2 regions of the Streptomyces sp. NPDC048825 genome follow, and region 1 is predicted to be linked to the other one. Evidence: riboswitches for the same ligand, from Rfam matches in the RefSeq annotation. Region 1 holds a riboswitch; the other holds the start of a gene.

Region 1 (14,674 bases):
GTGGACCAGCCGTACAGGACGACTTGTTCGGCGCCGGAGCGCACGGCGTAGCGGATCGCCGCGTCGAGGTCGGGCCACTCGGTCTCGCCGAGGTGACAGAGGCCGTCTGGTGGGCGGGGTGCGCCGGGGTCACCGCGGTAGGCGAGGTCGAGAACGGGGAAGCGGAGGCGGTGCAGCAACTCCATGACGTTCATGGGGTGTTCGCGGGTGGTGCCCAGACCGTGCACGGTGATCACCCAGGGCTCGCGGGCGCCTGGCAAGAACCAGGCGGGCAGGGCGCCGAGTTCGCCGGGGATGTCGACGTCGGTGTGGTCGAGGCCGAGCGCGGTGCTCGGGTCGCCGATGTGCACGGTCGGGGTGAACCACACCTTGTCGCCGGCTTCCAGCGTGCCGCGGGTGACGCGTTCCAGTCGGCGTACGACCGTGTCGGCGGGGTGCGGGACGGCGTCCAGGACCGTACCGACGACGGCATGGCTCGCGTTGTCGCTCAGGCCGTACATGCCCGGCCGCTGGGAGGCCAGGGCGCGGGTGAGCGTGATCCGCCCGGCAGCCGTGGCGTGCACGGTGAGCCGGGGTTCGGTGGGCAGCGGTCGGTCCGGCGACGCCTTCAGGGCGGCGTCGCTCGCGAAGCGGCCGGCCGCGACGGTGGCGGCTCCGGCGGCCAGGGCGGCGGTGACGGCCGCGGCCGTCACTTTCACTGTGCGCACGGGTCCAGTCTCCAGACGGAGCCCGCTGTCGGCCAGCCGAAGGGACCGTGAAAAGTGCGCCCGGAGGGCGGCTACGGCTGGCCGTACCCCTTCAACCGCTCCCCCACCTCCGCCACCTGCTCCCGGCTCAGCAGCGACGGCGAGTGGCCCGGAAGCGACGACGCCGTCAGCCACAGGCGGCACATCCACTCCAGCTGGGCCGTGCGGTCGTAGGCCTGGAGGAGGGTGGTGCCGTAGGTGAGTGTGCCGTGGTTCTGGAGGAGGCAGGCCGTGCGGTTCCGCAGTGCCCGGAGCATGTTCTCGGCCAACTTTTCCGTGCCGTAGGTCGCGTAGGGGGCGACGCGGACGGGGCCGCCGAGCGCGGCGGCCATGTAGTGGATGAGCGGCAGCTCGGGGACGAGCGTGGAGACGGCCGTGGCGTGCACGGCATGGGTGTGGACGACGGCACGGGCGTCGGTGCCGCGGTAGACCGCCAGATGCATGGGCAGTTCGCTGGTCGGAACGAGTGAACCGAGCACCTGCCGGCCGTCGAGACCGACCCCGCAGACGTCCTCGGGCCCGAGTTCGTCGTATGGGACTCCGGTCGGCGTGACCAGGACGGTGTCCCCGACCCGGACCGACACATTGCCCGACGTTCCGACAACCAGCCCTTCGGACACCGTCCGGCGGGCCGTCGCCACAAGCTCGCGCCAGGCCCGTTCCGTCGCGTCCCGCGCGCCCTGCCCCGCCACGTCCCGCCCGTACCCTGCGTCCCACCGCTCTTCGGCCATGCCGCGATCCTGCCAGCCGCGCGCCCCGGCCCGGCGCGGGCCGGGGCACTTTAGGGCGGAACGCGCACCTCCGAAAGGGCGCATATACGAACAGAACGCCCGCCCGGATCAATTGGCCGACGACCGACGGAGTTTCACGGATCTTCCAATAACCTCGGGGAGATTTGTCGTGCACGCCGCCATTCCGGGGGGAAAAATGGCCCGTGATCGCAAACCGTCCCGAAGTCGCCGGCTGTCACGCAGTCGTCGCGCCCGTTTCGCCGTGCTCTCCGTGGCGACTCTGACCATCGGCACCACCGCCCTCGTCGAGGTTCCGGTCTCGGCGGCAGCCAAGCCCAAGGGGCACGACGTCTCTTCGCACCAGAAGAACGTCAACTGGTCGAAGGCGAAGAGCAAAGGCGCCAAGTTCGTCTATGTGAAGGCGACCGAGTCCCACACCTACCGCAATCCCTATTACGGCCAGCAGTACCACGGCGCCCGCAACGCGGGCCTGGTCCGCGGGGCGTACCACTTCGCGCTGCCGCACAAGTCGTCCGGCCGGACACAGGCGGCGTACTTCGTACGCAACGGAGGCGGCTGGCGGGCGGACGGCTGGACGCTGCCACCCGCGCTCGACATCGAGTACAACCCGTACGGCAAGAAGAAGTGCTACGGCCTGAGCAAGGCCAAGATGGTCGGCTGGATCAAGTCGTTCAGCAACGAGGTGAAGCGGCAGACCGGCCGCCGCCCGGTGATCTACACCACCACGCACTGGTGGAAGAACTGCACCGGCAACAGCTCGGCGTTCGCCTCGAACCACGCACTCTGGCTGGCCCGCTACAGCTCGTCGGCGGGGGCGCTGCCTGCGGGCTGGAGGACGTGGACGTTCTGGCAGTACGACAACGGCGGGAGCCTGCCGGGTGACCAGAACGTGTTCAACGGTTCCATGAGCCGGCTCAAGAAGTTCGCGAAGGGCTAGAAGCAAGGGCCGGCGGAGCCCGGCACTCCGCCTCAGTTCGACTACACGCCACCCCTCCGGGTACCTGGAGGGGTGGCGTCTCGTTACAGTGACGCCTCGTTTCGATACATCTCGTGGCCCTGCTGAGTTCATCTTCCGTTCATCCAGGTTGCCTACGGTCCACGAGCCGCTGACGTCCAATAGAAGACCAGGTAAATGGAGAACTTCTCGCTGATCCTCGCGATAGTGGTGGTCACCGCCCTCGCGTTCGATTTCACGAACGGTTTCCACGACACCGCCAACGCGATGGCCACTACCATCTCGACCGGCGCGATGCGGCCCAAGGCCGCGGTGGCCATGTCCGCCGTACTCAATCTTGTCGGCGCCTTCCTCTCGATCGAGGTCGCCAACACCATCTCCAAGGGCCTGGTCGACGAAACCGGCATCCAACCCGAGGTGATCTTCGCCGCGCTCGTCGGCGCCATCCTCTGGAACCTGCTGACCTGGCTCGTAGGCCTGCCGTCCAGTTCCTCGCACGCCCTCATGGGCGGCCTGATCGGCGCCACCATCGCCTCGGCCGGCGCCGGCGCGGTGCACGGCGACGTCCTGGTCACCAAGGTGCTGATCCCCGCGATCGCCGCCCCGCTGGTCGCGGGCCTTGCCGCGATGCTTGCCTCCAAGCTGACGTACAGGCTCGGCAGGAACGCGAACGGCGAAGCCGCCAAGAAGGGCTACCGCACAGGTCAGATCGCCTCCGCGGGGCTCGTCTCGCTGGCTCACGGCACGAACGACGCGCAGAAGACCATGGGCATCATCACCCTCGCCCTGGTCACCGGCGGCGCCATCGCCCCCGACTCCGACCCGCCCGTCTGGGTCATCCTCTCCGCCGGTCTCGCGATCGCACTCGGCACCTACCTCGGCGGCTGGCGCATCATCCGGACGATGGGCAAGGGACTCACCGACCTCCAGCCGCAGCAGGGCTTCGCCGCCCAGACCAGCGCGGCCACGGTCATCCTGGCCTCCTCGCACCTCGGCTTCTCCCTGTCCACCACGCACTCGGTCTCCGGCTCGGTGATGGGCGCGGGCCTCGGCCGCAAGGGCGGTGTGGTCCGCTGGTCCACCGCCACCCGGATGTTCGTCGCCTGGGGCCTGACGCTGCCGGCAGCGGCCCTGGTCGCCGCGATCGCGGAGTACGTGACCTCCTTCGGCACCTGGGGCACCGCGTTCGTCGCCGTCTTCCTGATCGCGTCCAGCGCCGCGATCTGGGTGGTCTCCCGCCGCGAGGTGGTCGACCACACGAACGTCAACGAGGTCGACGACGCAGAGGAGACCCCCGACGTGGTGACCACGGCCATCGCCGCCGTCACCCCGCCCCCGACGGGCACCGTCGAAGAGCCGGACACCGAGCCCGCCACCCGCACCGCCACGGTCTGAGGAATCCACACCATGCACATCGACTGGGCAGCCCTCGGCTCCGTCTTCGGAGTCAGCCTCATCGTCACCGTCGCCCTCGTGGGCCTGTTCACCCTCGGCATCGCCGGCCTCTCCCGGCGCGAGTCGGCGTCCGCCCAGGGCAACTCCGCGCTCCTCGCGACCACCGGCGCGTACGCATGCTTCACGGCGTGCACGGCGGCGGTCGCGTACGGCATCTACCTGATCGTGGCCTGACGTCCCTGCACCCCACCCTTTGACGTCCGGCGCCCCACCCGCCCGTGTGGGCCTTAGCACACTCTCCCTCCGCAGGTCAGCGGCAAGTTGACGGCGGTTCGCGGGCGTGGTGGACTGCCCGAGCCAAGTACGGCGGCAGAAGAGGAAGCCGGTGTGAGTCCGGCGCGGTCCCGCCACTGTGACCGGGGAAGCAGTTCCCCGGGAGCCAGGAACTCTCGCCGTCGGTCTCGTCGAACCAGGGCGCGGACACCCTGAGTGAGGACATATCGCCATGTGCGGCTGCCTGTTGCGGATCAGTTTGCCGAGTACGAGGGTTTCAAGGGCGCAAAGGGTTCTGCCTGACGTAGCGACAGGCTGACCCCATGCGTGCCGATCGCGTTTTCGCGTACGGCGCCGCCGCCGGCCTCCTCGGTGACCTCCTCCTCGGCGATCCGCGCCATGGGCATCCGGTCGCCGCGTTCGGGCGGGCCGCGGGCGCCGTGGAGCGGGTGTTGTGGCAGGACCACCGTGGGTGGGGCGCGCTGCACACCGCCGTATGCGTAGGCGGTGCCGTATCCCTCGCGGCCATCGCCGCCACGTCCGTACGTACCTCCCGTACCGCCTCCGTCGCACTGACCGCCACCGCCACCTGGGCCGTGGTCGGCGGGACTTCGCTCGGCCGCGAGGCCCGGGCCGTCGGCGAGGCACTCGCGGCCGGGGATCTCGAGGCGGCCCGGGAGCGGCTGCCGCACCTGTGCGGACGGGACCCGCAGGCGCTGGACGCCGACGGGATCGCCCGGGCCGTCGTCGAGTCCGTCGCCGAGAACACCTCCGACGCGGTGGTGGGCGCACTGGTGTGGGGTGCGGTGGCAGGTGCGCCGGGGCTCGTCGGTTTCCGGGCCGTCAACACGCTGGACGCCATGGTCGGGCACAAATCGCCCAAGTACCGGCGGTACGGCTGGGCTTCCGCGCGGCTCGACGACGTGGCGGGCTGGCCGGGCGCCCGGCTGACCGCCGTGCTCGCGACCGTCGCGGGCTGCGATCCCCGCGGGGCCGTACGCGCCTGGCGCACCGACGCCGCCAAGCACCCGAGCCCCAACGCCGGGCCCGTCGAGGCCTCGTTCGCGGGGGCGTTGGGCGTACGCCTTGGCGGGACACTCTCGTACGGCGGGCGAGTTGAGCACCGGCCGGTACTCAACGGCGAGGGACGGGCCGTCCAGGTCGACGACATCGAGCGGGCCGTACGCCTCTCGCAGCGGGTGGGCGGACTGGCCCTCGGTGTGTGCGTGGCCGGACGGCTCCTCACGACACGGCTTCTCAACGGGCGGCTGAGCGCAAAGGGGCGTACGTCATGAGCGGCGGCGGGCTGCTTGTCGCAGGGACCACCTCCGACGCCGGCAAGAGCGTCGTCACCGCCGGGATCTGCCGGTGGCTGGTGCGCCAGGGCGTCAAGGTCGCGCCCTTCAAGGCGCAGAACATGTCCCTCAATTCGTTCGTCACACGCGAGGGCGCCGAGATCGGGCGCGCGCAGGCCATGCAGGCACAGGCCGCACGCGTCGAGCCGACGGCGCTCATGAACCCCGTACTGCTGAAGCCGGGCAGCGACCGCAGCAGCCAGGTCGTGCTGATGGGCAAACCGGTGGGCGAGTTGAGCGCGCGCGGGTTCTTCGGGGGTTCTGGGCCCGCGGCGGAGCCGCTGTCAGGCGCTGTGTCCCCCGGGAAAGTGCTGCACGGGGGCAGGCAGGAGCAGCTCCTTGGAACCGTGCTGGAGTGCCTGGCCGAGTTGCGGGGCACGTATGACGCGGTGATCTGTGAGGGGGCGGGCAGTCCCGCCGAGATCAATCTGCGGCGGACGGACATCGTGAACATGGGAATCGCCAGGAACGCCCGGCTTCCCGTGCTGGTGGTGGGTGACATCGACCGTGGCGGGGTCTTCGCGTCGTTCTTCGGGACGATCGCTCTGCTGTCCCGCGAGGACCAGGCGCTCGTCGCCGGGTTCCTGGTCAACAAGTTCCGCGGCGACGTGTCGCTGCTGGAGCCGGGGCTGGACATGCTGCACTCCCTCACCGGACGCTCCACGTACGGCGTGCTCCCCTTCCAGCACGGCCTCGGCATCGACGAGGAGGACGGGCTGCGCGTGTCACTGCGGGGCACGGTGCGCGAGTCGGTGGTCGCTCCGCCCGTCGGGGAGGACGTCCTACGGGTCGCCGTCTGCGCGATCCCCCTGATGTCCAACTTCACCGACGTGGACGCGCTCGCCGCCGAACCGGGCGTCGTCGTGCGGTTCGTGGATCGGGCGGAGGAGCTGGCCGACGCGGACCTGGTCGTCGTGCCCGGCACCCGAGGGACGGTCAGGGCCCTGGAATGGCTGCGGGAGCGCGGACTCGCGGATGCGCTGATGCGCAGAGCCGCTGAAGGGCGGCCCGTCCTCGGGATCTGCGGCGGCTTCCAGGCGCTCGGCGAGCACATCGAGGACGAGGTCGAGTCGCGCGCGGGCCATGTCGACGGACTCGGACTCCTCCCCGTACGCGTGCGGTTCGCGCGGGAGAAGACCCTCACCCGCCCCGTCGGCGAGGCCCTCGGCGAGTACGTCGAGGGGTACGAGATCCATCACGGCGTAGCCGAAGTCACCGGCGGAACCGCGTTCATCTCTGATGACAATGGACACAGCTTGGACGGCTGCCGGGTCGGCGAGGTCTGGGGGACGCACTGGCACGGCTCGCTCGAGTCGGACGGTTTCCGGCGGGCCTTCCTGCGCGAGGTGGCGGCCGCCGCGGGCCGCCGTTTCGTACCGGCCGCAGACACGTCGTTCGCCGCGCTGCGTGAGGAGCAGCTGGACCGGCTCGGCGATCTGATCGAGAACCACGCGGACACGGACGCGCTGTGGCGACTCATCGAGTCTGGCGCGCCCTCAGGACTGCCCTTCATTCCACCGGGAGCGCCCGCATGAGCACAGTGCTGTTGTTGTCGACCGCCGATACGGATCTGCTGGCGGCCCGGGCCGCTTCCGGCGCCTCGTACCGGATCGGCAATCCGACCCGGGTGGATGTGGCGGAGGAGCTGCCCGCGCTGATCGAGGGCGCGGACATCGCCGTCGTACGCCTGCTGGGTGGCAAACGCGCCTGGGAGGACGGGCTCGCGGCGTTGAAGGCGTCCGGGATCCCGACGGTACTGCTCGGCGGAGAGGCCGTTCCCGACGCGGAGTTGATGGCGGAGTCGTCGGTGCCGGCCGGTGTCGTGGCGGAGGCGCTTCGGTACCTCGTCGAGGGCGGCCCCGGGAACCTCGCCGAGCTGGCCCGCTTCCTCTCCGACACCGTGCTGCTCACGGGCGAAGGCTTCGAAGAGCCGCAGAAGATGGCCGAGTACGGCGTCCACGGTGAGCGTCCGTACGTCGACGGCCGCCCGACCGTCGGCGTCCTCTTCTACCGGGCCCACGAGCTGTCCGGCAACACCGCCTTCGTGGACACCCTCTGCGACGCGATCGAGGCGCGCGGCGCCAACGCCCTTCCCGTGTACTGCGGTTCGCTGCGCGGTGCCGACGCCGGCCTGTACGAGATCCTCGGGCGAGCCGACGCGCTGGTCGCCACCGTGCTCGCGGCAGGAGGCACGCACGCCTCGCAGGCGTCGGCCGGCGGTGACGAGGAGGCCTGGGACATCGGGGCGCTGGCCGACCTCAACATCCCTGTGCTGCAAGGGCTTTGCCTCACATCGTCGAAGCAGGCATGGGATGACTCCGATGCCGCCCTCTCCCCCATGGACGCGGCGATGCAGGTCGCGATCCCGGAGTTCGACGGACGGATCGTCACGGTCCCGTTCTCCTTCAAGGAGCAGGGCCCTGACGACGTTCCGGTGTACGTCGCCGATCCGGAGCGGGCCGGGCGGGTGGCCGGAATCGCCGTACGGCACGCGCAGTTGAAGCACAAGCCGAACGACGAGAAGAAGCTGGCGCTCGTCTTCACCGCCTACCCGACGAAGCACTCGCGGGTCGGGAACGCGGTGGGGCTGGACACGCCCGCATCGGCCGTGCGGGTGCTGGATGCCCTGCGGGACGCCGGGTACGGGGTGAGCGGATACCCCGACAACGGCGACGAGTTGATCCACCGGCTCATCGAGGCCGGCGGTCACGACGTGGAGTGGCTGACGGAGGATCAACTGGCCTCCGCACCCGCGCGCGTACCGCTCGCCGACTACCAGGCCTGGTTCGACAAGCTCGACCCCGGACTGCGGGACGGGATGCTGGAGGCGTGGGGTGAGCCGCCGGGTTCGTTGTACGTCGACGGGGACGACATCGTGCTGGCCTCCCTCCAGTTCGGGAACGTCGTGGTCATGATCCAGCCGCCCCGTGGCTTCGGCGAGAACCCGATCGCCATCTACCACGACCCGGACATGCCGCCGTCGCACCACTACATGGCGGCGTACAGGTGGCTGGAACTCTCGTTCGGCGCGGACGCGATCGTACACATGGGCAAGCACGGCACGATGGAGTGGCTTCCCGGCAAGGGACTCGGGCTGAGCGGGGGTTGCGCACCGGACGCAGTGCTCGGCGACCTGCCGCTGATCTATCCCTTCATCGTCAACGACCCCGGCGAGGGCACCCAGGCCAAGCGCCGCGGTCACGCCACGGTCGTCGACCACCTGGTGCCGCCGATGGCGCGCGCGGACACGTACGGGGATCTCGCGAAACTGGAGCAACTGCTCGACGAGTACGCCCTGGTGTCCGACCTGGATCCGACGAAGGCGCCGACGGTGCGCGCCCAGATCTGGACGCTGGTCAAAGCCGCCGAATTGCACCACGACCTGCATGTGGACGATCAGCCGGACGACGACGCATTCGACGAGTTCGTCATGCACATCGACGGCTATCTGTGCGAGATCAAGGACGTCCAGATCCGGGACGGGCTGCACATCCTCGGCGGTGGCCCGGTGGGCGAGCCACGCGTCAATCTCGTACTCGCCGTCCTGCGGGCCTCACAGGTGTGGGGCGGTGCGGCGAACGCGCTGCCTGGCCTGCGCGCCTCGTTCGCGTCTCATTTCGGCCTGGTCGAGAAGGAGCTGCTCGCCGAGCCGGGCACGCCGCTGAAGGTGCCGGCCGAGCTGACCGACCTCGTCGACGGACCGTCACGCACGGCCTCGGACGCGATCGACCTCCTGGAGATCCTGTGCCGCCGGGTCGCGGAGGGCATGGAGGAGCGCGGGTGGGACGTCACGGCCGTGCCAGGTCTCGTACGCGAGGTCGTCGGCACCGAACTCCCGGACGCGGTCGCGGTGTTGGAATTCGCGTGCCGTGAGGTCGTGCCGCGTCTCGCCCGTACGACTGACGAGATCGACCACATCCTCCGGGCCCTGGACGGCGGTTACGTCCCGGCGGGCCCGTCGGGCTCCCCGACCCGCGGTCTGGTCAACGTCCTCCCGACCGGCCGGAACTTCTACTCGGTCGACCCCAAGGCGATCCCGTCACGGCTGAGTTGGGAGGTCGGGCAGTCGCTCGCGGACTCGCTCGTGCAGCGGTATCTCCAGGACACGGGTGAGTATCCGCAGTCCGTGGGTCTGACGGTGTGGGGTACGTCCGCGATGCGCACGCAGGGCGACGACATCGCGGAGATCCTGGCCCTGCTCGGCTGCCGTCCGGTGTGGGACGACGCGTCGCGCCGGGTGACGGGCTTCGAGGTGGTTCCGGTCGAGGAGCTGGGCCGGCCGCGGATTGACGTCACGGTCCGTATCTCCGGGTTCTTCCGCGATGCGTTCCCGCATGTGGTGGGGCTGATCGATGACGCGGTGCGGGCGGTGGCGGAGCTGGACGAGCCCACGGACAGGAACTTCGTACGGGCGCACGCCGACGAGGACACCGCTGAGCACGGCGACCGGCGACGTGCGACGGCCCGCATCTTCGGTTCGAAGCCCGGCGCGTACGGGGCGGGGTTGCTGCCGCTCATCGACGCCCGCAACTGGCGCTCCGACGCCGATCTCGCCGAGGTGTACGCGGTGTGGGGCGGCTATGCGTATGGGCGCGGACTCGACGGGCGGGCAGCGCGCGGCGACATGGAGACGGCGTTCAAGCGGATCGCTGTCGCCGCGAAGAACGTGGACACCCGTGAGCACGACCTCGTCGACGCGGACGACTACTTCCAGTACCACGGCGGGATGGTCGCCATGGTGCGGCATCTGACGGGGGCGAGTCCGGAGGCGTACGTGGGCGACTCCGCCACGCCCGACCAGGTGAAGACCCGCACCCTCGGCGAGGAGACGCACCGCGTGTTCCGCGCCCGCGTGGTCAACCCGCGCTGGATGGCCGCCATGCGGCGCCACGGCTACAAGGGTGCGTTCGAGATGGCGGCGACCGTCGACTACCTCTTCGGGTACGACGCCACGGCCGGGGTTGTGGACGACTGGATGTACGAGAAGCTCAGCGCCGAGTACGTCTTCGACGCGGAGAACCGGGACTTCATGAAGAAGTCCAACCCCTGGGCGCTGAGGGGGATCACAGAGCGGCTGCTGGAGGCCGCCGACCGGGGGCTGTGGGCCGAGCCGGACGCCGACACGCTGGAACGGCTGCGCGCCACGTACCTGGAGCTCGAAGGCGACTTGGAGGGCGACGACCAGTGAGTACCCCCTTTCCGTTCACGGCTGTCGTCGGTCAGGACGACCTGCGGCTCGCCCTGCTGCTGAACGCCGTGTCACCTGCGGTGGGCGGCGTGCTCGTGCGCGGCGAAAAAGGCACCGCCAAGAGCACAGCCGTACGCGCCCTTTCCGCGCTCATGCCGGAGGTGGACGTCGTCGCCGGGTGCCGCTTCTCGTGCGACCCGGTGTCGCCGGATCCGGCGTGTCCGGACGGGCCGCACGAGACGGGCGCGGGTACGTCCCGTCCGGCCCGGATGGTCGAGCTGCCCGTCGGCGCGTCCGAGGACCGGCTCGTGGGGGCGCTGGACATCGAGCGTGCCCTGTCCGAGGGCGTGAAGGCCTTCGAACCCGGCCTGCTCGCCGACGCCCACCGCGGGATCCTCTACGTCGACGAGGTGAATCTGCTGCACGACCACCTCGTCGACCTGCTCCTGGACGCCGCCGCGATGGGTGCCTCGTACGTCGAGCGCGAGGGCGTCTCCGTGCGGCATGCCTCCAAGTTCCTCCTTGTCGGCACCATGAATCCCGAAGAGGGCGAGCTGCGGCCGCAGTTGCTGGACCGCTTCGGACTGACCGTCGAGGTCGCCGCCTCGCGGGAGCCCGACCAGCGGGTCGAGGTCGTGCGGCGGCGGCTCGCGTACGACGACGACCCGGCCGGCTTCGCGGCGCGCTGGGCCGACGACGAGGCCGCCGTACGGGCGCGGATCGTGGCGGCGCGGGAGCTGTTGCCCTCCGTACGGCTCGGCGACGGGGCGCTGCGGCAGATCGCGGCGACCTGCGCGGCCTTCGAGGTCGACGGGATGCGGGCCGACATCGTGATGGCGCGGACCGCGACGGCGCTGGCCGCGTGGGCCGGGCGGACGGATGTCCTCGCGGAGGACGTGCGACAGGCGGCTCTGCTCGCGCTGCCGCATCGGCGGCGGCGTAATCCCTTTGATGCGCCGGGACTTGACGAGGACAAGCTCGACGACACGCTGGAGGAGTTCGGCGGCGGTGACGACGCCGGCGACGAAGACCCGGATCCGGATCCGGATCCGGATCCGGATCCGGACGGGCCCGGCGGTGGCGGGCAGCCGCCGCAGGACGGGCCGGACGGGGATGACTCCCCCGCCGCTGATGTTCCGGCGCAGGGCGAGCACTCGGAGGGCGACGGGCAGGCACCGGCAGCACCCGGTGGCGGTGAGCAGTCCCCCGTACGGGCTGCCGAGCCCTTTCGTACCAAGATGCTGAGCGTGCCCGGACTCGGCGAGGGTGCTGCCGGACGGCGGTCCCGGGCGCGGACCGAGCACGGGCGGACCACCGGGGCCCGGCGGCCCCGAGGGGCGCTCACCAAGCTGCACTTGGCGGCGACCGTGCAGGCCGCGGCCCCGCATCAGCGGGCGCGCGGACGGTCGGGGCCCGGACTTGTCGTACGGCGCGACGATCTGCGGCAGGCGACGCGGGAGGGCCGTGAGGGGAACCTCGTGCTGTTCGTCGTGGACGCCTCCGGGTCCATGGCCGCACGGCAGCGGATGAGCGCGGTGAAGGGGGCCGTGCTGTCGCTGCTGCTCGACGCGTATCAGCGGCGGGACAAGGTGGGGCTGGTGACCTTCCGGGGGAAGGACGCCGAGGTCGCGTTGCCGCCGACCTCGTCGGTGGACGCGGCGGCGGCACGGCTGGAGTCGTTGCCGACGGGTGGGCGGACACCGCTGGCCGCAGGGCTGTTGCGTGCCCATGACGTGCTGCGGGTGGAACGGCTCAGGGATCCCGCGCGGCGTTCACTCGTCGTCGTGGTGACGGACGGGCGGGCCACGGGTGGGCCGGAGCCCGTCACGCTCGCTGGGCGCGCGGCGCGGCTGTTCGCGGCCGACGGGGTCGCGTCCGTGGTCGTCGACTGCGAGTCGGGGCCCGTACGGCTCGGGCTTGCCGGGCAGCTCGCAGGTGAACTCGGCGGTACGGCAGTGACGTTGGACGAGCTGCGGGCCGACTCGATCGCCGGTCTTGTCAGGGACGTTCAGGGCAGCAGGGGCAACGGCAGGAGGGCCGCGTAATGCCGCAGGGACAGCCGAGTGTCGTACCGGACGACGGTTTGACGACGCGTCAGCGACGTAATCGGCCGCTGGTCGTGGTGCATACCGGGATCGGCAAGGGCAAGTCCACCGCCGCCTTCGGGCTCGCGTTGCGGGCCTGGAATCAGGGGTGGCCGATCGGGGTGTTCCAGTTCGTGAAGTCGGCGAAGTGGAAGGTCGGCGAGGAGAACGCGTTGCGGGTCCTCGGTGCCTCCGGTGAGGGCGGGTCCGTCGACTGGCACAAGATGGGTGAGGGCTGGTCCTGGGTGCAGCGCGACTCCCAGATGGACAACGAGGAGAAGGCCCGCGAGGGGTGGGAGCAGGTCAAGCGTGACCTCGCTGCCGAGACGTACAAGCTGTATGTCCTCGATGAGTTCGCGTACCCCATGCACTGGGGGTGGGTCGATGTCGACGAGGTCATCGCAGTGCTTCGGGACCGGCCCGGAACGCAGCATGTGGTGATCACCGGGCGGAACGCGCCCGAGAAGCTCGTCGACTTCGCCGATCTCGTCACCGACATGTCCAAGGTCAAGCATCCGATGGACGCCGGCCAGAAGGGCCAGAGGGGCATCGAGTGGTGATTTCCGTCCCTCGGCTGGTCATTGCCGCGCCTTCTTCCGGAAGCGGCAAGACCACTGTTGCTACGGGGCTGATGGCGGCGTTCGCCTCGCGGGGGCTTGCCGTGTCTCCGCACAAGGTGGGGCCCGACTACATCGATCCCGGGTATCACGCGCTTGCCGCGGGGCGGGTGGGGCGGAATCTCGATCCCTATCTGTGTGGGGCGGAGTTGGTGGCTCCGTTGTTCGCGCATGGTGCGCGCGGGTGTGATGTCGCCGTTGTCGAGGGTGTGATGGGGCTGTACGACGGGGCCGCCGGGGAGGGGGAGTTGGCGTCCACCGCTCATGTGGCGAAGCTGCTGCGGGCGCCCGTGGTGTTGGTTGTTGATGCGTCGGCGCAGGCTCGGTCGGTGGCTGCGCTCGTGCATGGGTTTGCTTCCTGGGATCCCGAGGTGCGGGTTGCGGGCGTGATCCTCAACAAGGTGGGGTCCGAGCGGCATGAGGTGATGTTGCGGGAGGCGTTGGACGAGTCCGGGGTGCCGGCGCTTGGTGTTTTGCGGCGGGCTCGGGAGGTGGGGACGCCTTCTCGGCACCTCGGACTGGTGCCGGTTGCCGAGCGGCGGGCGGAGGCCGTGGGGGCGGTCGAGGTCATGGCCTCGCGGGTGCGGGAGGGGTGTGATCTGTCTGCGCTGCTTGCGCTGGCGCGTAGTGCGCCTGGGTTGTCGGGTGCGGGTTGGGATCCGGCTGAGGTGGTGGCCTGCGGCGCTTCTTTCCCCAGCCCCGCCCCTTCCCGAAACTGGGGGCTCCGCCCCCAGACCCCCGATCGGCCTGAACGGCCTCGTCCTCAAACGCCGGACGGGCTGCTTGTGCCTGGACTGAGCTCAAAGGAACCAGCCAGGCCAACAGCCCCGAACCAGCCGAAGTCCCCCATCGTCGCCATCGCCGGCGGCCCCGCCTTCACCTTCTCCTACGCCGAGCATGCCGAACTCCTCGCCGCCGCCGGAGCCGAAGTCATCACCTTCGACCCCCTCCATGACGAGCAACTCCCGGACGGAACGGCAGGGTTGGTCATCGGCGGCGGGTTCCCGGAGGTGTACGCCTCCGAGCTGTCCGCCAACGAACCCCTGCGCAAAGCCATCGCCGAGCTGGCGTTCAGTGGTGCTCCCGTCGCCGCCGAATGCGCCGGCCTCCTCTACCTCTCCCGTGAGCTCGACGGGCAGCCCATGTGCGGCGTGCTGGAGGCGACGGCCCGTATGGACGAGCGGCTGACCCTCGGGTACCGGGACGCCGTGGCCGTGAGCGACAGCGTCCTCGCCGCAGCCGGGACGCGTATGCGCGGTCACGAGTTTCACCGCACCGTCGTCGAGCCCGGCGCGGGCGCCGCTCCCGC
Region 2 (14,674 bases), on a different contig from region 1:
CTGGTCGGCGTCGCATCAGCAGATCTATCGCGAGCTGGGCAAACTGGAAGCCGAGGGCTACATCCGGGCCCTCCCGGCCGAGCAGCCGGCCCGCGGGCAGAAGAAGAGCTACGAGGTCCTGCCCGCGGGCCGTGCCGAACTCACCCGCTGGACCGCAGCCTCCCAGGACCCGAAGCCCCTGCGCGACCCGCTGCTGCTGCGTCTGCGCGCCGCCGCCGTGGTCGGCACCGCGGGCATCGAGGCGGACCTGCGCCACCACCTCGACCTGCACCGGCGGCAGTTGGCGGAGTACGAGGAGATCCAGCAGCGGGACTTCCCGCCCGGCAGCCACACGCCCCAGAACCGGCTCCAGCACCTCATCCTGCGCGCCGGGATCGACCTGGAGACGTTCTGGACCCGCTGGCTGATGGATGCGCTGGAGGAGTTCGAACGACTGCCTGCGCAGGACCCGCCTTCCCGGGATTCGACGGTGTGATCAGAGCCGGTTGGGCTTGGCGCGACGACGCAGGACCCAGGCTGTAGCCCCGACGCCCGTCGCCACCAGGACCCCGCCCGCCGTGTAGGTGACGGTGCTGTAGTCCTTCGCGGTGCCGCCCGTACCGCCCATGACCCCGCGCGTCGTCGTCGCCGTCGGCGAGGGCGACCGCGTCGGAGACGCCGATGGGGTGGCCGTCGCGGAGATCGTGGGACTCGTGCCCGTGGACACGGTGATGGACTGGGTGCCCGCCGTCGTGCCGTTCTCGCAGACCACGATGACGGTGTACGTGCCCGCGCTGACGCCCGACCAGGAGGCGCTCTGGGTGCCGGTGCCGGACAGCGCCGCCTGGCGTCCCTGAGCGAAGTTCGTCTGGCCGCTGGACAGCAGCGAGGCGTCGCCGCCGCTCGGGCACGAGGTGGTGTTGACCTGGACCGTGGACCCACTGGAGGTCACGGTGATCTGGGTGTTCACCGCGGCAGCGGGCCCGGCAGTGAGGGCCAGTGGCAGCGCGGCGGTGGCCGCCACGGTCAGACCGGCGCGGACGAACGTCTGAGTAGTACGCATTGGACTGCCCTCCGGCGGCACGGTTGGCGGTACATCCCATGCGCCGCCGAGGGTTGGGAAACGCCCGTGCTGCCCTGGGACGAGCCAACGTGCCCTTCACGGCCTCCGCACGCGGGGCGGGCCCGGTCAGGTGACGGAGTCCTCCGTACGGCGCACCGCGGACGGCGCACCACGCAGTGTCACCGGACCGGCGGCCCGGTCCCACCGCACGCCTTCGCTACCGCCCGGCCGCCCCCGTGGTCACCGTCCGCTCCGCCGAGAAGCCGGCCACTCGGCCCCCGGTCATGGCCCGTGCCGTAGCCGGGTCACACCTTGCGGTACGTGTACGCCTCCGAAGCCGCCGCTTCCACCGCCGCGAGGTCCGCTCCCGACGATGCGGTGACGACCGCGGCGACCGCGCCCTCGACGAAGGGGGCGTCCACGAGGCGGGTGTGGGCCGGGAGCTCGTCGCCTTCGGCGAGGAGGGTCTTCACGGTGAGGACCGCGCTGCCGAGGTCGGTGAGTACGGCGACACCGGCGCCGCGGTCCACGGAGGCCGCCGCGGCGGAGATCAGCTCGGCGCTGGTGCCGAGGCCGCCGCCCTCGACCCCGCCCGCCGGAGCCACCGGCGCGGTCGTGCCGCCGCCCGCGAGCCCTGCCGCCAGCTCAGCGACCGAGGCGGCCACCGCGGCACTGTGCGACACGAGCACGATCCCCACCAGCTTCTCGTCACTCACCGGCCGCCTCCTCGAGAGCCGCGATCAGCAGGGCGGAGGAGGTGGCACCGGGATCCTGGTGCCCGATGCTCCGCTCGCCCAGATAACTCGCCCTGCCCTTGCGGGCCTGCAAGGGCGTGGTGGCCAGGGCGCCCCCCTCGGCGGCGGCCCGAGCCGCCGCGAAGGACTCTCCGAGCGCGTCGACCGCGGGCACCAGCGTGTCGATCATGGTCTTGTCGCCCGGCGCCGCCCCGCCGAGCTGCATCACCGCGTCCACCCCGGTGCGCAACGCGTCCGTGAGCTGCTCCTCGCTGACCTCGGCCGCGTCCCCGAGCGCTTTCCCGGTGCGGCGCAGCAGCGTGCCGTACAGCGGACCCGACGCACCGCCCACCGTCGAGATCAACTGACGCCCGGCGAGCATGAGAACGGCGCCCGGCGTGCCCGGCGCCTCCTTCTCCAGCGTGGCCGTCACGGCCGTGAAGCCGCGCTGCAGATTGCTGCCGTGGTCGGCGTCGCCGATCGGCGAGTCGAGGGCGGTGAGCCGCGCCGCCTCGCGGTCGACGGACGCGGCGGTCGCCGTCATCCAACGGCGGAAGAAGTCGGCATCGAGCACAGGATCTCCTCGCATGGTGCTTGCGTAGTCGTAGGGCTTGTCCGGGTGCTTGTCCGGTAGGGGAGTTGACCGGTCTCAGGTGCCCCAGCGCAGGCCCGCCGTGCGCACCGGAGCGTCCCACAGCCGCAGCAGTTCCTCGTCGACCTGACACAGCGTCACCGAGGCTCCTGCCATGTCGAGCGAGGTGACGTAGTTGCCGACGAGTGTGCGCGCCACGGCGACGCCACGCTCGGTCAGCACGCGCTGCACCTCCGCGTTGAAGCCGTACAGCTCCAGGAGCGGCGTCGCACCCATGCCATTGACCAGGACCAGCACCGGATTCCTGGGGCTCAGGTCCTCCAGAATCGCGTTCACCGAGAAGTCGGCGATCTCCCGCGACGTCATCATCGCGCGCCGCTCACGGCCGGGCTCGCCGTGGATGCCGACGCCCAACTCAAGCTCGCCGGGCGGGAGATCGAAGGTGGGGCTGCCCTTGGCCGGAGTGGTGCAGGCACTCAGGGCGACACCGAAGCTGCGGGAACTCTCGTTGACCTGACGGGCCACCGCCTCGACCCGCTCCAGCGACTGGCCCTCCTGCGCCGCGGCACCCGCGATCTTCTCCACGAACAGTGTCGCGCCGGTACCGCGCCGCCCCGCCGTGTAGAGGCTGTCGGTCACCGCCACGTCGTCGTTGACGAGCACCTTCGCCACCTGGATGCCCTCGTCCTCGGCGAGCTCCGCCGCCATGTCGAAGTTGAGTACGTCCCCGGTGTAGTTCTTCACGATGAACAGCACTCCGGCGCCGCTGTCCACGGCGGCAGCCGCCCGTACCATCTGGTCCGGCACCGGACTGGTGAACACCTCGCCCGGACAGGCCGCCGACAGCATCCCCGGACCCACGAACCCGCCGTGCAGCGGCTCGTGCCCCGAACCACCACCGGAGACGAGGCCCACCTGCCCGGCGACCGGAGCGTCCCGCCGTACGATCACCCGGTTCTCGACATCCACGGTCAGCTCGGGATGCGCGGCGGCCATGCCCCGCAGCGCGTCCGCGACAACCGTCTCCGCGACGTTGATGAGCATCTTCATTCCGTACCTCCGGGTGAGGTGAGCAGCCGTGGCCGCGTCCTGGATCTCTCAAGGCCTGCGGGTCAAGTATCGATCGCCGAGTGCGGTTGGGCACTGGTGGGAACGGCAGATCTCGTGCCCGCTTGGTGACGGCATCGGGTTTGGCGAGGCGGCGTACGGCTACCCGGACAGCGTGTCAGCGACAGATCAGCAGGAACTCGTCCGTTTCCTCGAGGACCGGTTTGCCTGTGCGCAGGCGTGTACCGACTGCGCGCGGGTGTGTGCGCTGCGCGCGAGTCTGGCCGATCTCGACGGTCCCGAAGATCAGCAGCAGCTGCGGCGCCAGAGCATCGTGTGCGCGGAGGTCTGCGACGCGACCTGCCGCGTGCTGGCCGAACAGACCTGGCAGGACGAGGCCGGAACGCGCGCCCAGGTCGAGTGGTGCCGAGCCGTCTGCCTGGAGACCGCGCATGTCTTCGACCGGAACCCCGACGCCGAGGAGGGTGCGCTGGCCTGCCGGGACTGTGCGCGCGCATGCACGGACTTCCTCGCCCTGCTGAGGTGACGAGTTTGCTGGAGTGACGGCCGGCCCGCGGTGACGGGCCGCCGCCCGCCCCGCGGCCTGTCAGTCGCCGAGCGTGCGGCCCACCCGTACGTTCCAGCGCCCGGCCCGCCCGCTGAGCTCCGTCGCGGTCAGCGGCGGTACGTCGATGCGCCAGAACGCCGGCTCCGGGGCACCGAGCGCCCGTACCACCACGGCCCGTACGATCTCCGGCTCGACGACTGCGAGGGTCCGGCCCTCGAACTGCCCAGCCGCATCGAGCCACTTGGCGACCCGGTCACACAATCCGCGTACGGATTCACCGCCGTGCGGTGCGTACGACGGATCCGCCAGCCAGCGTGCGACCGCCTCCGGCTCCTCGGCGCCCACCTCCGTCAGGCTCGCTCCGCGCCAGCGACCCACGTCCAGTCCCGCCAACGCGGGCTCGTCCGCGGCTTCGAGGCCGAGCCCGGCGGCCGTCTCGCGACAGCGCACGCCGGGGGAGACCAGGGCCCGGTCCCCAGCGGGCAGCGAACCCGCGGCCGCCTCCGCGAGCCGTAGCCCGGAGGCGTCGAGGGCGCATCCGTCGTCGAAACGCGCCTCCCGCAACGCGGCACTGATCGCTGGTGAGATCAACATCACTCGGCTGGTCATCGGCCCACTCTCGTACTCAACACCCACTCAAAGCCCTTGCCCGCACCGGGAATTGGCGCATGACCAGGACAACGGCGCACGCTCCGGCACCACGTGCGCCCTTGGCCACCTCTCCGCTTCGCGGTACGGTCTCGTCGATATTGACGACGGTTCGACGGAAGCCGGTGAGAATCCGGCACGGTCGCGCCACTGTAAACCCGTACCGATCGCCTTCCACCAAGGGCTGTTCGGGCCGGGCAAGTCAGACCCGTGGCCGTCGTCCTGTGCACCACCAAGACGGGACGCGAGTTCCCCAGGAGGTCCTGCCACATGGCGCAGTCCATCGCTCAGCCGAGCGCAACCAACCCCGCCGCACCGGCCGCCGTGCCGGCCAAGCTGCCGATCGGCGCGATCGCCCCCTGGGCGGTCTTCTTCGGCATCCTGATGCTGGTCCTGCTCTACTTCGTCGGCGCCGAACAGGGCGCCACCTCGCTCGTCTCCGGTGAAGGCGTGCACGAGTGGGTGCACGACGCCCGCCATCTGCTCGGCTTCCCCTGCCACTGACGGCGACGAGGAAGCGTACGAGCACATGGACTCAGCAACCGTCAGAAATCTCCTGGTGCGTGGCATGCTCGCGGGACTCGCCGCGGGCCTGCTCGCCCTGGTCGTCGCCTATTTCCTCGGCGAACCACGCGTCGACGAGGCCATCGCATTCGAGGAGGCCCACGCCCACGAGCACGGCGGCGAGGAACTCGTCAGCCGCACCATGCAGTCCACCGCAGGCCTGAGCACCGGCGTCCTCGTCTACGGCGTCGCGTTCGGCGGCATCGCCGCCCTCGCGTACTGCTTCGCACTCGGCAGGATCGGCCGCTTCGGGCCGCGTGCGAGCGCGCTGCTGCTGTCGACCGCGGGCCTGCTCGCGGTCTACGTCGTGCCGTTCCTGAAGTACCCCGCCAACCCGCCCGCCGTCGGCAACCCCGACACCCTCAACCAGCGGACCACGCTGTACTTCCTGATGGTCGTGCTCAGCGTGCTGCTGGCCGTCGGCACGGTAATCCTCGGCAAGCGCCTCGCACCACGCCTGGGCAACTGGAACGCCACCCTCTCGGCGGGAGCCTTCTTCGTCCTCGTCGTCGGCCTGGCCTACGCGCTCCTGCCGTCCTTCGACAATGTCCCGGAGGGCTTCCCCGGCACCCTGCTGTGGCAGTACCGGCTGGCTGCCCTCGCCATCCAGGTGACGCTGTGGACGGCGTACGGCCTGGTATTCGGGTACCTCGCGGAGCGCGTGCTGGCTCCGCGTTCGGCTGCCGCCCGGCCCAAGGGGGCCACGGCTGTGGCGCACTGAGCCGTTGACCACAGGAAGGTCCTCGGAGCGAAGCTGCCGAGGGCCTTTCCCGTGTACGCGGCCGCGCTCGTGTGTTCCCAATTTCTGAAACAAGTTCTACCGTGTGCGCCGTCAGGACCGGGCCGCCGCCACGCCCCACGGCTGGGGCGGCAGGCCAGTGGGAGCCAGGAGGCGCCGTGCATCTCGAATACACGCCGGAGCAGCAGGAGTTGCGCACAGAACTGCGCGCCTACTTCACCGAGTTGGTACCGGAGAACGTGCACGCCCGGTACGCCGACTCGGCCGCGCAGAAGCGGTTCTACCGCGAGACCATCCGCCGGCTCGGCTCCGCCGGCTGGCTCGGGGTGGGCTGGCCGAAGGAGTACGGCGGGCGCGGGCTGAGCCCGATGGAGCAGTTCATCTTCTTCGACGAGGCCGCCCAGGCGGGCGTACCCCTGCCGCTGATGGCGCTGAACACGGTCGGACCGACGATCATGCAGTTCGGAACCGAGGAGCAGAAGGCGTACTTCCTGCCGAAGATCCTCTCCGGCGAGATCGACTTCGCGATCGGCTACAGCGAGCCCGACGCGGGCACGGACCTGGCCGCTCTCAAGACCAGGGCTGTTCGGGATGGCGACGAGTACATCGTCAACGGTCAGAAGATCTGGACGACGAACGGTGATACGGCGGACTGGGTGTGGCTGGCCGTCCGTACCGACCCCGATGCGCCCCCGCACAAGGGCATCACCATGCTCCTCGTGCCGACCTCCGCCCCCGGCTACTCCTGCACCCTCATCAACACCCTGGCCTCGCACGACACCACGGCCAGCTACTACGAGAACATCCGCGTCCCCGTCTCCCGCCGCGTCGGCGAGGAGAACAAGGGCTGGCGGCTGATCACCAACCAGCTCAACCATGAACGCGTCACCCTCGCCGCCCACGGCACCATGGCCATCCGCGCCCTGCACGACGTGCAGCGCTGGGCCATGGAGACCAAGCTCGCCGACGGCCGCCGAGTCGTCGACCTGCCCTGGGTGCGCCGCCGCCTCGCCCAGACCCACACCAGGCTGGACGCGATGAAACTCCTCAACTGGCAGATGGTGAACGCCGTCCAGGAGGGCACCCTCACCCCGCAGGACGCCTCCGCCGTGAAGGTGTACGGCTCCGAGGCGCGCCGGGACGCGTACGCCTGGCTCATGGAGATCGTCGCCGCGGCCGGAGCCCTGAAGGAGGGCTCGGCGGGCGCGGTGCTCCACGGGGAGCTGGAGCGCGGCTACCGCTCGGCCGTGATCTTCACCTTCGGCGGCGGGAACAACGAGATCCAGCGCGAGATCATCTCGTGGATCGGCCTGGGGATGCCGCGGGTACGGCGTTAGTGAGTTGTGACCACCGACGCTAGTTGTCACATACCGAGGATGGTTGGCACCAAAATTCTCCGTGGCGATGGTAGCCCCAGCCGGTCAAGATCGAGTGGGTACCGTCTGTTGCTTCGCGAGTTCCCCGTTGGCGCCGCGTCCGAGGTTGCCCGTGGACGTACACCAGCGGCAGGGGGTGTTCTGACCGGGCTCTCGGAGATGCCGTTCGCGGGTTCGCGGGCGGTGGATGACTGATCCGAGATCGTCGTCGCTCTCGTGCAGCCCGGCGGATGCGAGGAGGAAGTGGGTGACGGCCTCGCCGGCGGCGAGTGTGTTGAAGGGCATCACGCTGGGTGCGGGTACACCGCGGACGTACCGGGCTTGCTCGCGTTCGGCCTGGGGATGCATTTCAATGGCGAGTTCGGTCGGGTCTATGAGGCCGTTGCACCACATGCAGCCGATGCCGGGGGCGATCAAGCGTGTTGCAGTGTGGATCCGTACTCTGCCAGTGTCCAGCGCAGATCTCCCGACGTCGAGCGCCCGCTCCACGAGTCGATGTGCCCTGCGGCCGTCAATTGGTCAAGTGCATCTGTGAACTCCGTTGTGGCCAGGCCGCACGCGCGTGCAAGCCGATCCGCTTCCGCTACTCCGTAGGCGTTCTCAGGGGCGGTATGGGCCGCGAGGCACACGATAATGAGCTGGGAAAGCGGTGCGCAGTCCGTACGGATGCGGCAGGCGGCTCGCAGCGCCCAGTCTGCGGCGGCGAGTCGGTCGGGGCGGGCCGGGCATTGGGCGAAGAGCCCGATGTCGAGGAGTCGGACGACCACAGCGCGTGCGTTGTCAGGCGTTGCGGGCAGGGTCGCGCATAGCCATCGTGCCTGGTGCAGCTCCCGCCAGGAATCCATGGCCGGTTCCAAGCGCAGGCTGCGCAGTACCCCGAGTGGCAAGCGGACGTGAGCTGATTCGTTCATGCGCAAGGCGCATTGCAGTGCGATCAGCCGAGCGGCAGGTCTGGTCTCAGTCGGCAGTGCGGAGGAGAGGTAGTTGAGCATCTCCCGCACTCGGGTCTGTCTGTCCGGGCCTCTGGGGATTCGGCGCCTGCCACTGATGACCGCGTGCGCTGACGGCGTCGTCGCGGCGTTGATGAACGTGTCAGGAACGACGGCTGCTTGTGAGGTGGCGGCGGCGCAGGCCGTGCACGCGTCCGCGAGGCGCCATAGCCGACCGCCTCGCTCGCGTGCGAGCACGAGCCGGATGGGCCCACCGCAGCCTCGATGGCGCGGGTGCCAGCTGCAGCCGCGCTCGTGGCACTGGCAAGTGCGAAGGTGCGCGGGGAGGGGATCGCGGCGGGCGTGTCGTGCCAAGTGGGCCAGGAGCTCCGACCGAGCGGATGTGCCGCTGAGTAGTCGCCCGCTGTGGGAGCACTGCTGGCACACGAGGATCGGTCCGCCGGGCTGCGGGCGCAGTTCCACGGTCCAGGCGCGCCGGACACCGGGGCGTGTCGTGCAATGCCTCATGGGGGGCGTGGTCCTCCCGTACTGTCTGCGCCGTACCCGCAGAGGGTGACGTGGCCCGCACACGGTAGTGCAGACATCTGCCCTCCGCCTGATGTCGTCACCTGCAGAAATAGGGCAGAAGTCTGCACTGACAGGGCAGTGGTCTGCACCGTCGGATTGTCGGGTGACGATCTTCCCGCCCGACCCGGATTTCGAGGCGCTGCGTCTGGAGCTCGCGCGGCTGCGGGCGGCGCGGGGCTGGAGCTATGACGAGCTCGCTGCTCGAAGCGGCCTGGCCAGAAGGACCCTCATCGAGATTGAGCAGGGGCGAACCATCGGCACTCTCAAGACCTGGCACGCCCTCGCCCATGCGTTGAACACTCCACTCGACGAGCTCTTCGGAATCCTGTGTGAGGGGCACGAGACCCCGGGGTCGACCGGCGCCGACCGTTGACTGGGAGGGCTCAAGCCAATCACCCGGACCGGCGACGCGCCCCGAACCTCTGATCGATGTATCGAATACCCGTGTCGTGAAATAGGGCTGTTCGGTGGACCTTCCGGCATCGGTGCTCCCGAGGCGGCGTGTTGCCTGGCACCTTCGCGTGCATGCGCTCTTCATCCACACGGCGGCACTGGGACGGCAGCCCCGCCGTCGCCTTCCCCCGACGCTCACTGCGTATCGAACACGACAGTCCCAGCCGGCTCCTGCGCTGCGCTCAGCGTGATCGCTGCCGAGAGTGCGGCAACCCGATCGAGTGGTACGACCGTAACTTCGCCCGGCCCGTCCGCCTGCACCCCCGGGAAGTACCCACGGCCAAGGTGCCCACCGCTCACCGCTGGCACGTCAGCTCCGGCGTCGCCCATCCGGCCGACGACGGCAGAGACTGGTGCCGCCTGGCGCACGCCCTGGTCTGCCCCGCTCGTGACGCTACGCCCGAAGCCTCCGCGCTGGACGGTCTACGTCGGGTTCTGGCTTTGAACACGCGCCGTCTGATCGACACCGGCGTGTTCACCCCAAACACTCCTCCGAGCCGGACAACGGCACAACCGGACGTCTGCCGACCCGCCAGACCTATCGTGCAGTTCCTGTACGTCCGTTACCTCGCTGCGCACCCCGTGGACGAAATCCAGTGCGTGGCGCAGACGCGGCACCGCGACCGCTGCTCGCAGAGCCTCCTCGACGCGGACGCCCCCGTGGGCGTCTGGAGGCTGGTACCCGCCACGGCCACACGGGGGCAACTCGCTTTGCCCTGTGAGCTCATGGCTGTATATGACCTCACCGCCCTGCCCTACGCCGAGCAACTGCGCTGGCGCATGCAGCGCTGCTCCATTCACGCTGCAACGCCGTCAGCAGCGGACCTCACGCTGGCCGACTGGGAGCCCTTCGACCCCATGCTCCACCGAGCGCACATCCACAACCGTCTGCCGAACCACGTCCGTCGTCCACACCCAACGCAACACGAGCATGGAACGGCTGGGTCGTGACATCGCACCACGCCATGGAAATCCTGCTGATCAGGCCGGCTACCAGTGCCGAGCTCCACCGAGCGCGTCACACGGTGCCTCTCGCAGTGAACGTCGACCGCACCCGGTTGATGGCCGTCCATCCGGGCAAGACGCCTGGCCGCGCGCTGCGGTCTCTACGCCGACGGTTGCACCAACTTCTGCCCATCGACGTCCTGACCACTCACCACCCCGACCAGCACGGGCCGGTCCTTCTCAACCTCGAGCTCAGCCCTACCGCGCGAGCGGCGATCAGCCAGGCCGCAGCCACCAGAGGACAGCGGCCTGGAGATTTCGTCGGCCGGAGCGTGACCGCAGCCCTGGAACGGAACGAGAGGAAACGATCTCGACAATTGACGGCGCAGCTCGAAGACCTGCTCGCTCTCCATTCCTCCGAGGACGTGCTCGCCTGCACGGCACCACATCCTGCTCCGCCGTCGTGGCCCGGCTGTACCTGACTCATACGCCGCCTATCGCACCGGGCGTAGCCACTCGCACCCCAACCCTTAGCCCTTCTCCTCTGTGGAGCCCTTGTTGCACACGCCCACCGACGAACAGGCTCACGCCGTCGAAGCATTCCGAGAGGGCCATCACCTCGTGCTGCAGGCCGGCGCCGGCACCGGAAAGACCAGCACGCTGACCCTGCTCGCCGCCAGTACCAAACGCCGAGGGCGCTACCTCGCCTTCAACAAGGACATTGCACGCGACGCCTCCTCACGCTTCCCGCGATCCGTGATGTGCAAGACCGCCCACGCCACGGCCTACGCAGCTCTCGGCCACCGCTTCGCTCACCGGCTCAACAGCCCCCGCCAGCCCGCGTGGAGGATCGGCCAGGCCCTCGGCATCACCTCCCCTATCCGTATCGGAGATCACGAGATCAGTCACAGGACGGTGTCGCACAGCGTCCTGCGCACGGTCACCCGTTTCTGCCACTCGGCTGATCGCACCCTTGCTTCTCACCACGTACCCGCGCTACGCGGCCTGAGCGCGCCGCACGAACACGCCCGCCTCGCCGACGTCGTCGTGCCGTTCGCCGACAAGGCGTGGGGAGACCTGCAGAATCCCGAGCAGGGTGTGGTCCGTTTCGAGCATGACCACTACCTGAAGATGTGGGCCCTGACCGAACCAAGGATCGACGCCGACTTCCTCTTCCTCGACGAAGCACAGGACACCAACCCGGTCCTGGAACAGGTCTTCGCCGCTCAACGCGCCCATACCCAGCTGGTCATGGTCGGCGACTCCGCCCAGGCGATCTACGGCTGGCGCGGAGCCCGGGACGTCATGACTGGCTTCGACGCCAACCACCTCACCCTGACCCGTTCCTTCCGCTTCGGACCCCTCCTTGCTGAACAAGCCAACCGCTGGCTCGCGTTCACCGACGCGCCCATCCGGCTGACAGGAACCGAGGCGATCCCGACGAAGGTTGGCCTCGTGACTTCCCCGGACGCGGTGCTGTGCCGCACCAACATCGGGGCCATGACCGAGGTCATGAGACTGCTGGCCGCCGGCCACCGTGTCGCGCTAACGCGGGGAGGGCAAACACTCGTCGCGCTTGCGCTGGCTGCACGGGACCTCAAAGCGGGCCATCGTACTGCGCACCCAGAACTCGTTCTCTTCGCCTCCTGGGGCGAGTTGCAGGAGTATGCGGATCACGATCCCGCTGGCCGTGATCTGCAGCCCTTCGTAGAACTTGTCGACCAGCACGGGCCCGAGGCCATCATCGCCGCGGTTCACGCACTGACCGACGAGACCAAGGCCGATGTCACAGTGTCCACGGCCCATAAGGCCAAAGGCAGGGAATGGCCCTCAGTAAAGATCGCCGATGACTTCCCGCCGCCCCCGGACAGCGACCGACAGGACGACTGTGGTCGCCCAATCCCGGAGCCCGTGAACGAAACGGACGCCCGCCTCGCCTACGTTGCAGTGACGCGCGCCCGTAGTCGACTTGACCTCGGTGGTCTTTCGTGGATCGAAGATTTTCCAGCCGCCCCAAAGCGTTCGTGACAAGCCCAAAGAGTGCCAGGACGTTCTTCGTCTGCTGGTGGTACGCGGCTCGCACCCTACTGACCAGCGAAAATGGCTACGGCCGAGGCATGAAGTGAGTTGCTGGCCCGGGAATGGTCCGGATCTTGGTCTGAGAGTCGATCCGCCGGAGTACGCCGTTCCTACCGGCCAGGAAAGGTCCTCGGTTTCCGCCGGGCTCGGCTGAGGGGCGGGGGCGTGGCACCACCGACGGCCGAGTTGGCTCTCGGGGCGCCGGAGGTGTCGCCCCCTGACCACGGCGTGGCGGACTGCCTGGGCCTGGTGCCGGACGGGACGGGCCGTGGAGGTCGTCGGATTCACCATCGCGGAGTTCATCCTCCGGCAGATGATGCACCAGCAGATGATCAAGGAGGTTCGCGCAGCGTTGCCGTTTGGACAGGAGCGGCCTATCACACAAGCTGCGGTTGTGAAGATCGGCATCATCGGCGCGGGCTGGTGGCAATCTGCCCTAGACGAATGAGTCCGATGTCGGGGCCGGTGCGCGAGCTTGAAGAGAGAGCGCTCAAGATCATGTTGCTACGCAGGACCTGAACACCCTCTTGACCGCGCTGTACGTGAAGATCGACGACGAGATCGCAGGGACCCGGTGGATGGGACGGCCGCCGCTGCTGACCGACTCCGAGCTCGTCTGCCTTGCCGTGGCGCAAGCCCTGCTCCGCAGGTACCGGTCCAGGCACGCCGCTCGCGCAGCGCGACGGCGAGGTCTTCCAGGTACGTGCCCACGCCGTCCCGCCCGCCGGACTGCTCGGCATCACCGTGGCGGCCGGCTGCTTCGGGGTTCTGCTCGGCAGGCTCAGGGGTAGAGGCCGGCCCGGAAGGCGAACGAGACGAGTTGCGCTCGATCACGTGCGCCGACCTTCGTCATGGCCCGCACCGCATGCGTCTTCACGGTGAACGGCGACACGAACATCTGGGCCGCGATCTCGTCGTTGCCGAGACCGCTCGCGACGAGAACGACCACGTCCCGCTCCCTGGGTGTCAGAGCGTCGAAGCGTCGCAGCAGTTCCTGGTCGATCACCGGGGGCGGACTGTCGGTCATGTGACCGATGAGCGCGGCCGTCGCGGCGGCCGACAGCGCACCGCCACCGCCAACGACCTCGGTGATTCCGGCGACGAGTTCAGCGGGGCTCACGGTCTTGCTCAGGAAACCGTTGGCGCCCGCGCGAAGGGCGGCGAGAACGATGTCGTCCTGGTCAAAAGTGGTCAGCACGATCACTCGCATCTTTTCGGGTGGGTGCTCTTTGCGGATCCGGCGGGTGGCTTCGACACCGTCGATGCCGGGCATCCGGATGTCCATCAGGACCAGGTCGACGGGGTGGTCCCGGAGGAAGGGGACAACCTGGAGTCCATCGGAGAGATCACCCGCAACAACGAGACTTGGGTCGAGCCGGAGCATCGCTTTGATGCCGGCCCTTATCTCGTCCTGGTCGTCGACGATCAGAATCCGCGTCATCAGACGACGGCTCCCAGCGGGCTGAACTCCGCATGGACCCGGAATCGCCCCTCGTCACTGTCGATCGTCAGCCGCCCGCTGGAGGACTCGACGCGTTCGCGCATCCCCACGAGTCCGAGTCCGCTACCCGAGCCGGAGCCGCGCAGTGCGTGATCGACGCGGTTCTCCACGGTGACGCAGATCCTGCCGTCGCGCTCGCGCACATCCACCGTTGCCGCCCCTTCTCCATGCCGGTAGGCATTCGTGAGTGCTTCCTGAACGACCCGGTAGACCGTCACGCCGACGCTGGGCTCCACGAAACCGGCGGGGATGTCGATGGAGGGACGGACGTCGAGGCCGATGCTCTCGAAAGAGGCGACAAGGCCTTCCAGGCCGCTGAGCGCCGGTGTCGGCCGGAGCGCCTCGTCGTCGGAGATGTCGTCTCCGAGGCGGAGGAGCGCGAGGATCCGTTGCGTTTCGACGACGACGGTACGGGCGCTGGACCTGGCTGAGACGAGGGCCTGCCGGGAGGACTCGGCGTCTTCGGGCAGCCCGATCTCCGCGGCACCGAGATGCATGCTCAGCATCGCGACCTGGTGGCCGATGACGTCGTGGAGGTCCCGGGCGATGCGGAGCCGTTCCTCGGTCACCCGTCGGGTGGCTTCGATCTCTCGGGTGGCGATGGCGCTTTCGGCCCGTTCCTCCAGGGTGCGCCAGTGCTCTCGATGGATGCGCAGCGCGGCCCCTGTCGCACCTCCTGCTATGGCTGAGAAGAGTGCGGCGGCTCCCACGATCGCGCCGCCACGGAATCCTCCCAGCGTCATGAACGCCCCCAGGAAGAACGCCGCCACGATGCCGGTTCCGACCAGCGGCTGCTTCCCCCTGACGGTGACCGAGAACAGCACGAGCACCGCCATCATCCACACCGACAGGGGGTCGTGGCCCACCGC

What was found. Region 1 has a riboswitch for cobalamin ahead of ACGFNK_RS13625 (cobalamin biosynthesis protein). Riboswitches for the same ligand answer to the same signal wherever they lie in the genome.
Positions count from the first base shown of each region.
Region 2: another riboswitch for cobalamin. It lies ahead of ACGFNK_RS34570 (CbtB-domain containing protein); the one in region 1 lies ahead of ACGFNK_RS13625 (cobalamin biosynthesis protein).

Region 1 covers NZ_JBICUR010000004.1:469,305-483,978, reverse strand. The annotation lists gene ACGFNK_RS13650 (alpha/beta hydrolase family protein) at 1-707, opposite strand, end outside; gene ACGFNK_RS13645 (class II aldolase/adducin family protein) at 779-1,477, opposite strand; gene ACGFNK_RS13640 (lysozyme) at 1,674-2,435, shown strand; gene ACGFNK_RS13635 (anion permease) at 2,631-3,848, shown strand; gene ACGFNK_RS13630 (hypothetical protein) at 3,861-4,082, shown strand; cobalamin riboswitch at 4,180-4,320, shown strand; gene ACGFNK_RS13625 (cobalamin biosynthesis protein) at 4,445-5,416, shown strand; gene ACGFNK_RS13620 (cobyric acid synthase) at 5,413-7,011, shown strand; gene cobN (cobaltochelatase subunit CobN) at 7,008-10,664, shown strand; gene ACGFNK_RS13610 (putative cobaltochelatase) at 10,661-12,709, shown strand; gene cobO (cob(I)yrinic acid a,c-diamide adenosyltransferase) at 12,709-13,308, shown strand; gene ACGFNK_RS13600 (cobyrinate a,c-diamide synthase) at 13,302-14,674, shown strand, end outside.
Region 2 covers NZ_JBICUR010000017.1:196,869-211,542, forward strand. The annotation lists gene ACGFNK_RS34535 (PadR family transcriptional regulator) at 1-475, shown strand, start outside; gene ACGFNK_RS34540 (hypothetical protein) at 476-1,042, opposite strand; gene ACGFNK_RS34545 (PTS-dependent dihydroxyacetone kinase phosphotransferase subunit DhaM) at 1,348-1,758, opposite strand; gene dhaL (dihydroxyacetone kinase subunit DhaL) at 1,751-2,350, opposite strand; gene dhaK (dihydroxyacetone kinase subunit DhaK) at 2,426-3,418, opposite strand; gene ACGFNK_RS34560 (ferredoxin) at 3,591-3,962, shown strand; gene ACGFNK_RS34565 (histidine phosphatase family protein) at 4,023-4,592, opposite strand; cobalamin riboswitch at 4,703-4,864, shown strand; gene ACGFNK_RS34570 (CbtB-domain containing protein) at 4,902-5,135, shown strand; gene ACGFNK_RS34575 (CbtA family protein) at 5,161-5,916, shown strand; gene ACGFNK_RS34580 (acyl-CoA dehydrogenase family protein) at 6,093-7,271, shown strand; gene ACGFNK_RS34585 (hypothetical protein) at 7,356-7,727, opposite strand; gene ACGFNK_RS34590 (helix-turn-helix transcriptional regulator) at 8,931-9,200, shown strand; gene ACGFNK_RS34595 (DUF6083 domain-containing protein) at 9,353-10,231, shown strand; gene ACGFNK_RS34600 (UvrD-helicase domain-containing protein) at 10,784-12,253, shown strand; gene ACGFNK_RS34605 (hypothetical protein) at 12,573-12,752, shown strand; gene ACGFNK_RS34610 (response regulator) at 13,086-13,745, opposite strand; gene ACGFNK_RS34615 (sensor histidine kinase) at 13,745-14,674, opposite strand, start outside.